DNA from 2 places in the Streptomyces sp. NPDC060232 genome. Region 2 is predicted to be linked to the other one. Evidence: riboswitches for the same ligand, from Rfam matches in the RefSeq annotation. Region 2 holds a riboswitch; the other holds the start of a gene.
The links. Region 2 has a riboswitch for glycine ahead of gcvT (glycine cleavage system aminomethyltransferase GcvT). Riboswitches for the same ligand answer to the same signal wherever they lie in the genome.

Region 1 (4,410 bases), on a different contig from region 2:
GAGATCGGCAGGATGCCGGCGGAGCCCCACGGCGCGGCCGAGATCGGACCGACGCCCGTCTCCGGGCCGGCGGTCGGCTGCAGCGGGTGGTTCGGCAGGTACGGGGCCAGGTGGGCCCGGACACCGACCGGGCCGACGCCCGGACCGCCGCCGCCGTGCGGGATGCAGAAGGTCTTGTGCAGGTTCAGGTGCGAGACGTCGCCGCCGAAGTGGCCCGGCTTGGCGAGGCCCACCAGGGCGTTCAGGTTGGCGCCGTCGACGTAGACCTGGCCGCCGGCCTCGTGGACCTGGGCGCAGATGTCGGCGACGTGCTCCTCGAACACACCGTGCGTGGACGGGTAGGTGATCATCAGCACGGCGAGCTCGTCGCGGTACTGCTCGATCTTGGCGCGCAGGTCGTCCGCGTCCACCTCGCCGTCGTCGGCCGTCTTGACGACGACGACCTTCATGCCGGCCATGACGGCGCTGGCGGCGTTGGTGCCGTGCGCGGAGGACGGGATGAGGCAGATGGTGCGCTGCTCGTCGCCGTTCGCACGGTGGTAGGCGCGCACGGCCAGCAGGCCGGCGAGTTCACCCTGCGAGCCGGCGTTCGGCTGGATGGAGACCTTGTCGTAGCCGGTGACCTCGCAGAGTCGTTCCTCCAGCTCGTTGATGAGCGTGAGGTAGCCCTCGGCCTGCTCCACCGGGGCGAAGGGGTGCAGCTGGCCGAACTCGGGCCAGGTCACCGGCTCCATCTCGGTGGTCGCGTTGAGCTTCATGGTGCAGGAGCCCAGCGGGATCATGCCGCGGTCCAGCGCGTAGTCCTTGTCCGAGAGCTTGCGCAGGTAGCGCAGCATCGCGGTCTCGGAGCGGTGCTGGTGGAAGACCGGGTGCGTCAGGTACGCGTCCGAGCGCAGCAGGCCCTCGGGGAGGGTGTCCGCCGCGGTCCCGTCGAGCTCCTCGATGTCCGCGGTGACACCGAAGGCGGCCCAGACGGCCTCGATGTCGGCGCGCAGCGTGGTCTCGTCGCAGCTGATGGAGACGAGGTCGGCGTCGACCTGGTGGAGGTTGACCCCGCCCTCGCGGGCGGCGGCGACGACCTCGGCGGCACGGCCCGGGACGCGGACCGTGATGGTGTCGAAGTAGGAGCCGTGCACGGTCTCCACCCCGCCGGCCCGCAGACCGGCCGCGAGCAGCGTCGCGTAGCGGTGGGTGCGGCCCGCGATCGTGCGCAGGCCGTCCGGGCCGTGGTAGACGGCGTACATGCCGGCCATGACGGCGAGCAGGACCTGGGCGGTGCAGATGTTGCTGGTGGCCTTCTCGCGGCGGATGTGCTGCTCGCGGGTCTGCAGCGCCAGGCGGTAGGCCTTGTTGCCGTCCGCGTCCACCGAGACGCCGACGAGGCGGCCGGGCAGCGAGCGGGCGTGCTTGTCCTGGACGGCCATGTAGCCGGCGTGCGGGCCGCCGAAGCCCATCGGGACGCCGAAGCGCTGGGTGGTGCCCACCGCGATGTCCGCGCCGAGGGCGCCCGGGGACTTCAGCAGGGTCAGGGCGAGCAGGTCGGCGGAGACGGTGGCGATGGCACCGAGCTCGTGGGCCTGGTCGATGACCGGCTTGATGTCCCGGACGGCGCCGGAGGCGCCCGGGTACTGGATCAGGACGCCGTAGACGCCGCGCTCGGCGATCTCGGCGGGGATGCCGTCGGAGAGGTCCGCGACGACGACCTCGATGCCGATCGGCTCGGCGCGGGTCTCGATGACGGCCACGGTCTGCGGCAGGGCGTCGGCGTCGACGAGGAAGACGTTGCCCTTGACCTTGCCCACACGGCGGGCCAGGGTCATGGCCTCGGCGGCCGCGGTGCCCTCGTCGAGCAGCGAGGCGCCCGAGGTCGGCAGGCCGGTGAGGTCGGCGACGACCGTCTGGAAGTTCAGGAGGGCTTCGAGGCGGCCCTGCGAGATCTCCGGCTGGTAGGGCGTGTACGCCGTGTACCAGGCCGGGTTCTCCATGACGTTGCGGAGGATCACCGGCGGGGTGAAGGTCCCGTAGTAGCCGAGACCGATCATGGAGGTGAGGACCTGGTTGCGGTCGGCGAGCGAGCGCAGCTCGGCGAGCACCTCGGCCTCGGTCCGCGCCTCGGGCAGGTCGAGCGCGTCGGCGGTCTTGATCACATCCGGGACCGCGGCAGCGGTCAGTTCGTCCAGGGAGCCGTAGCCCACGTGGGCGAGCATCTTCGCCTGCGCCTCGGCATCCGGGCCGATGTGGCGCTGTTCGAAGGGGATGCCTCGCTCCAGCTGGGAGAGCGGAATGCGGTTGGCGGTCATGTACGGAGGCCTCCTGGTCATATGACCTGCGAGGGGCACCACGGCGCGGGCACCCGGACGGCCTCCCCCTCTGTCATCTCAACCTGAGAGTTTCACCGGACGTGACGGGGGTCTCCCGCGGGCATCCGGCTTTCACCGTCGGTGAGGGGAAGGACCGGCACTGCGCGCCCGGTACCGCCCCTGCTTTCCAGAGTGGCCTCGTCCGTGCGGTACGTATGCCTGAGAGATTCCGGGGAGGATTTGCTCCTTCGGCGCCTCCGTCTTGCTCATTTCGGAGGACTCTCCCGCACAGGGTCGACAGCCGTCATCCAGACTACCAGCGGGGTTCAAGGGACTCCCCGAGTGGCCTCTTGTGGGGAAATGCACTTCTGTAGTCATTACGGAGCAGTTGCGACCATTTGGAGGGACCGTGCAGACCGACATCGATCCGCGCAGCCTGATCGGCCGCAAGGCGTTCGACCGCAACGGTGCCAAGATCGGCACCATCGACGAGGTCTACCTCGACGATGCCACGGGTGTCCCGGAATGGGCGGCCGTGCGCACCGGCCTGTTCGGCCGGGACGCCTTCGTCCCGCTGGAGCCGAGCGAGATGGTCGGCGAGACCCTGCGGGTGCCCTTCGAACGCTCCCTCATCAAGGACGCACCGGATTTCGGCGTCGGCCGCCACCTCTCTCCCGAGCAGGAACTCCAGCTCTACCACCACTACGGCCTGGACACGACCCTTCCGTCCGACTTCCACCGCGACTTCGGCCGCCTGGCGGGCGACGAGGGCTGAGCCCCGGTCCAGCCGCGCCCTCCCCTCCTACGACGGGTCCCCCACCAGCGGCAGCGGGTCGGACGGCGCCAGGTCGGGGTCGTCCACCCGGAAGGTCCGCACCCGGCCGGGCTCCGAGCCGGGCTGCTCGAACCGCACGGTGACCCGCCCGACCCCGCTGCCCTGCACCCACCCCGGCCCGTACAGGACGTGCTGTACGTCGCTCCCGGCCGTCCAGCGGCGCTCCGGAGCCTCCCGCGGCTCACCGGGCTGCTCCGGCCCCTCCAGAGGCCCCGTGCCCCCGCCGGCGGCCTCCGGCTCCGCTGCCCCGGCCCCACCGCCCGTACCGCCCGTACCGCCCGTACCGCCCGCGCCATCCGTACCGCCTGCCCCGGGTGTACCACCCGCGCCGCGGTCCTCGTCCGGCGCCTGCGTTGCGGACGACTGCGCGAAGAGGTCCTCCTGCGTGTAGTCCGCGAGCCCCGTCACCCCCACCCCCAGCAGTCGCACCCCGCCCGTGGTGTCCACGGCCTCCAGCAGCCGTGCGGCGGCCTCCCGCACCACCGCCGGATCGTCCGTGGGCCCGCGCAGCGTCTCGGACCGCGTCAGCGTGGAGAAGTCGTAGCGCCGCACCTTGAGCACGATCGTGCGGCCCGAGTGCCCGGAGCCCCTCAGCCTCTGCACGCACCGGTCGGCGAGCCGCTGCACCTCGCCGCGGATCCGCACCCGGTCGTGGAGGTCCACGTCGAAGGTGTCCTCGACCGACACCGACTTCGCGTCCCGCTCCGCGACCACCGGCCGGTCGTCCAGCCCCAGCGCCATCCGGTACAGCCCCGCGCCGTGCGCGCGACCGACCATCCGGACCAGCTCGTCCTCCCCGGCCTCCGCCAGCTCCCCCACGGTGGTGATCCCGGCGCGGCGCAGGTGTTCCCCCGTGGCCGGCCCCACCCCGGGCAGGGTCCGTACGGACATCGGCGCGAGCAGCTCCCGCTCGGTCCCGGGCTCGATGAGCAGCAGCCCGGCCGGCTTGGCCTCCTCGGAGGCCACCTTGGCCAGCATCTTCGACCCGGCCAGCCCCACGGACCCGCTGAGCCCCGTGGCGGCCCTGATACCGGCCCGCAGCCTCTCGCCCGTGGCCCGCGCGGAGTCCGAGTCGAAGGCGACGCCGCCCGCCTCCAGGTCCACGAAGGCCTCGTCCAGGCTGAGCGGCTCCACCAGCGGGGACAGTTCCCGCAGCATGGCCATCACGATGTCGCTGACCTGCCGGTAGAGCGTGAAGCGCGGGATCAGGTAGGCGCCGTTCGGGCAGAGCCTGCGTGCCTGGCCCATCGGCATGGCCGAGTGCACCCCGAACCG
Region 2 (4,410 bases):
GGCCGCGGCCGTGCCTGACGCACTCACCCGGTACCCCTCTTCGTCCGCCCGTCGCTCCACGCGTGCTTCACCCGGGCCTGCGCTCATGCGTGCGGCCGGGAATGTAACCAGCTTAAGCGGCCCTACGCGAGGTAGAAGGGGCGTACGCGCTCACGAATCCAGTCCGTGACCGGGTCCTGGGCCGCGTCCAGGAGGATCAACTGCACGGGCCACGGCGCCGGAACACGGGTCAGGGCCCGTCCGAGGGCCTCCATCGGAGCCTCGCGCATCTGCGGCTCCCATCCCACCAGGCGGACACCGATGAACAGCTCCGGGGCCCCTGCCTCGACGCTGGCGAGGCAGCGGTGCGCCGCTGCGACCACACCGGTGGCCCGGAACTCCTCGCCGGCGGCGGCCAGGAAGTCCACCGGGTCGTCCTGCCAGTCGGGCTCGAAGAGCCGCACGCGGCCGCCGGCGGCGGGGCCGTCGAGCGGGCTGCGGCCGGCCCGGCAGAGCTCCGCGACGGCGGGCGGGGGCAGCGGGACGCCGACGGCGCCCTCCGGATTGAGCGCGATGCCGAGCTGCGGGGGCAGCCCCCGGGCGAACTCGACCGCCGGGGCCACCGCGAAGTCCATCCCGGGGCCCGCGCAGGCGAGGAACTGGGCCTCGGAGCTGTAGACGGGGACGTACGCCGCCCCGCCGATGTCCATGGTGGGCAGGTCCAGGCCGGCCGCGTCGGGGCCGCCGCCCGCGGGCAGGGGCACCCAGACCTGGCTGCGGCCGAGCACCTCCAGGATCCGGCCGCCGGCGTCCGGCTGCCCGAGCGCCGCCCCGAGCACCTGCTCCAGCTCATTCCCCGGCCAGCCGCTGCCCTGCATCTGCCCCTGCCTCCGTCGGTTCCGCGGTGTGTCGTGCCGAGGCTATCCGCACCCGGCCGGGCGCCGCTGCCGGGGCTCCGCCCCGGGCCCTGCGCGCCCGGCACGACGCACAGGACAGGCCCTGGATCCGGGTGCGGTCAGCCCGGCGGTCAGCCCTGGAAGCCGATCCCCGTCACAGCGGCGGCCGAGCGGCGGTCCAGGAGGGTCGCCGAGGCGCAGCCGGCGGGCGGGCGGCCCGCCTCGGCGTCGCGCAGCAGGCGGCCCACGGCGCCGCGGTGGCGGGCGAAGGCGTAGGCGGACACCCGGCGGCCCCGCGCGTGCTGGCCGGAGAGGGCCTCCTCGGGGCTGCTGTCCAGGAGGAGGAGGTGCAGCGCCCGGCCCCGGCGGCGCGCGGCCGCGGCGAGCAGCCCGCGCACCCAGGTCTGGGTGCCGCAGTCGTGGACGACCACGGAGGCGCCGGAGCTCAGGATCCGGTAGAGCCCCCAGTAGTGCGCGGCGCGCACCAGCGGGCGGTACACCGCGTACGGCAGGGCGGCGGGCATCCGGCGCTCCCAGCGCTCGCGGGTGTCCTGGGAGTCGACGGCCCCGCCCTCCGGCGCGGCCCGCTTGATCAGCGTGCTCTTGCCGCCGCCGGGGAGGCCGGAGACCACGACGATGTCGCCCTCGGCGAAGGCGAGCCGCCGCGGTCCGCGCAGCGCCGGGCCGCGCAGGTCGCGTACGAGGCCGAGGCCGCCGTCCGCCGCCGTCCCGCGATCACGCGCGCCGTGCCGCTGCGCCGGCACCGCGTCCACGGTTCCCGTCGTCGCCACCACTCCGAATCTCCGCACAGTGTTCGCCTCCCCCGAATCGGGCCATCGGACCCTTGCCCACTGAGTGTAAAGAGACGGTGATCGGCATGTCCGGTTCCGTTCCGGCTGCTCGGATGGGCGTACGAACTTTCGGACCCCCACCCCCGATCTCGGACATGGCGTGCAATGATGTGCGCCATCTGGACCAACTGCATACCGGCCGCTTGAATCCGCGCGGGAGAGTCCCGGCACGCCGCAAGGCCGTGCGCGGGCGCCGAAGGAGCAAGAACCTCCCTTGAATCTCTCAGGCCCCGTACCGCGTGGATGAGGCAGATCTGAAAAGCGAGCTGCTCGGCAGCTCCACCCAAGGTGCAAGTCGCGAATTCCGGTGATCGATGGATCGGTGGAACTCTCGGCGAACCTCTCAGGTTCCGATGACAGATGGGGAGGATCGTCCTCGTCATGTCATGTCGATGCCCTGGGACCCGGGAGCCACACCCATGAGCACTGCCCCCCACCTGACCGCCCTCGATGCGCTGCACCGCTCGCTCGGTGCGACCATGACCGATTTCGCGGGCTGGGACATGCCGCTGCGGTACGCCAGCGAGCGCGACGAGCACAACGCCGTGCGCACCAAAGCCGGCCTGTTCGACCTCTCGCACATGGGCGAGATCACGCTGACCGGCCCGGAGGCCGTCAAGGCCCTGGACTACGCGCTGGTCGGCAACATCTCGACCGTCGGCGTCGGCCGCGCCCGCTACACGCACATCTGCCAGGAGGACGGCGGGATCCTCGACGACCTGATCGTCTACCGCCTCGGCGAGAGCGAGTACATGGTCGTCGCCAACGCCTCCAACGCCCAGGTCGTCCTCGACGCCCTGACCGAGCGCGCCGCCGGCTTCGACACCGAGGTCCGCGACGACCGCGACGCCTACGCGCTGATCGCGGTGCAGGGTCCGGAGTCCCCCGGCATCCTGGCGTCGCTCACCGACGCCGACCTGGACGGCCTCAAGTACTACGCCGGCCTGCCGGGCACCGTCGCGGGCGTGCCCGCTCTGATCGCGCGTACGGGCTACACCGGCGAGGACGGCTTCGAGCTGTTCGTCGCCCCCGAGCACGCCGTGGCGCTGTGGCAGGCGCTGACCAAGGCCGGCGAGGGCGTCGGCCTGGTCCCGGCGGGCCTGTCCTGCCGCGACACCCTGCGCCTGGAGGCGGGCATGCCGCTGTACGGGCACGAGCTGACCACCGCCCTGACCCCGTTCGACGCGGGTCTGGGCCGGGTCGTGAAGTTCGAGAAGGAGGGCGACTTCGTCGGCCGCGCGGCCCTGGAGGCCGCCGCCGAGAAGGCCGCGACCAAGGCGCCGCGCAAGCTGGTCGGCCTGATCGCCGAGGGCCGCCGCGTCCCGCGCGCCGGCTTCCCCGTCACCTTCGGCGGAGAGGTGATCGGCGAGGTCACCTCGGGCGCCCCGTCCCCGACGCTGGGCAAGCCGATCGCGATGGCGTACGTGGACGCGGAGCACGCCGCGCCCGGCGCCTCCGGCGTCGGCGTCGACATTCGCGGTACGCATGAGCCGTACGAGGTCGTGGCGCTGCCGTTCTACAAGCGGCAGAAGTAACCCTCCGCGTACGACGTCCGCCGTCCGGCTACCGGAACGGCGCCGTCTCAGTCCCCAAGACCGCAGTTCGTATCCACTCCCCCGCATCCAGGAGAATCAGGCCATGAGCACCCCCGAGAATCTGCGTTACACCAAGGAGCACGAGTGGCTGTCCGACGTCGTGGACGGCGTCGCGACGGTCGGCATCACGGAGTTCGCGGCCAACGCGCTCGGTGACGTCGTCTACGCCCAGCTCCCCGCGGTCGGCGACACCGTGACCGAGGGCGAGACCTGTGGCGAGCTGGAGTCGACCAAGTCGGTCTCCGACCTCTACTCCCCGGTCTCCGGCGAGATCGTCGAGGCCAACCAGGACGTCGTGGACGACCCGGCGCTCGTCAACACCGCCCCGTTCGAGGGCGGCTGGCTGTTCAAGGTGCGCATCTCGGAGGAGCCCAAGGACGTGCTCTCCGCCGAGGAGTACACCAAGCTCACCGCCGGTAACTGACCCCAGGGGATCCTGATGTCCGTACTGAACACCCCTCTCCACGAACTCGACCCCGACGTCGCCGCAGCCGTCGATGCCGAGCTCGTGCGCCAGCAGTCGACCCTGGAAATGATCGCGTCGGAGAACTTCGCTCCGGTCGCCGTCATGGAGGCCCAGGGCTCGGTCCTGACCAACAAGTACGCCGAGGGCTACCCGGGCCGCCGCTACTACGGCGGCTGCGAGCACGTCGACGTGGTCGAGCAGATCGCGATCGACCGCATCAAGGCGCTGTTCGGCGCCGAGGCCGCGAACGTCCAGCCGCACTCCGGTGCGCAGGCGAACGCCGCCGCGATGTTCGCCCTGCTCAAGCCGGGCGACACGATCATGGGCCTCAACCTGGCCCACGGCGGTCACCTGACCCACGGCATGAAGATCAACTTCTCCGGCAAGCTCTACAACGTGGTCCCGTACCACGTCGACGAGACCGGCGAGGTCGACATGGCCGAGGTCGAGCGCCTCGCCAAGGAGTCCAAGCCGCAGCTGATCGTCGCCGGCTGGTCCGCCTACCCGCGCCAGCTGGACTTCGCCGCCTTCCGCCGCATCGCGGACGAGGTCGGCGCGTACCTGATGGTCGACATGGCGCACTTCGCCGGCCTGGTGGCCGCGGGCCTGCACCCGAACCCGGT

Region 1: another riboswitch for glycine. It lies ahead of gcvP (aminomethyl-transferring glycine dehydrogenase); the one in region 2 lies ahead of gcvT (glycine cleavage system aminomethyltransferase GcvT).

What each region holds. Positions count from the first base shown of each region.
Region 1 covers NZ_JBHXAG010000016.1:8,922-13,331, reverse strand. Annotated here, with positions in the region: gene gcvP (aminomethyl-transferring glycine dehydrogenase) at 1-2,300, opposite strand, end outside; glycine riboswitch at 2,498-2,597, opposite strand; gene ACFWFZ_RS22650 (PRC-barrel domain-containing protein) at 2,710-3,075, shown strand; gene ACFWFZ_RS22645 (DNA polymerase IV) at 3,103-4,410, opposite strand, start outside.
Region 2 covers NZ_JBHXAG010000002.1:266,595-271,004, reverse strand. Annotated here, with positions in the region: gene ACFWFZ_RS05000 (enhanced serine sensitivity protein SseB C-terminal domain-containing protein) at 1-27, opposite strand, end outside; gene ACFWFZ_RS04995 (enhanced serine sensitivity protein SseB) at 123-857, opposite strand; gene ACFWFZ_RS04990 (AAA family ATPase) at 1,007-1,666, opposite strand; glycine riboswitch at 1,871-1,974, shown strand; gene gcvT (glycine cleavage system aminomethyltransferase GcvT) at 2,146-3,261, shown strand; gene gcvH (glycine cleavage system protein GcvH) at 3,365-3,745, shown strand; gene glyA (serine hydroxymethyltransferase) at 3,761-4,410, shown strand, end outside.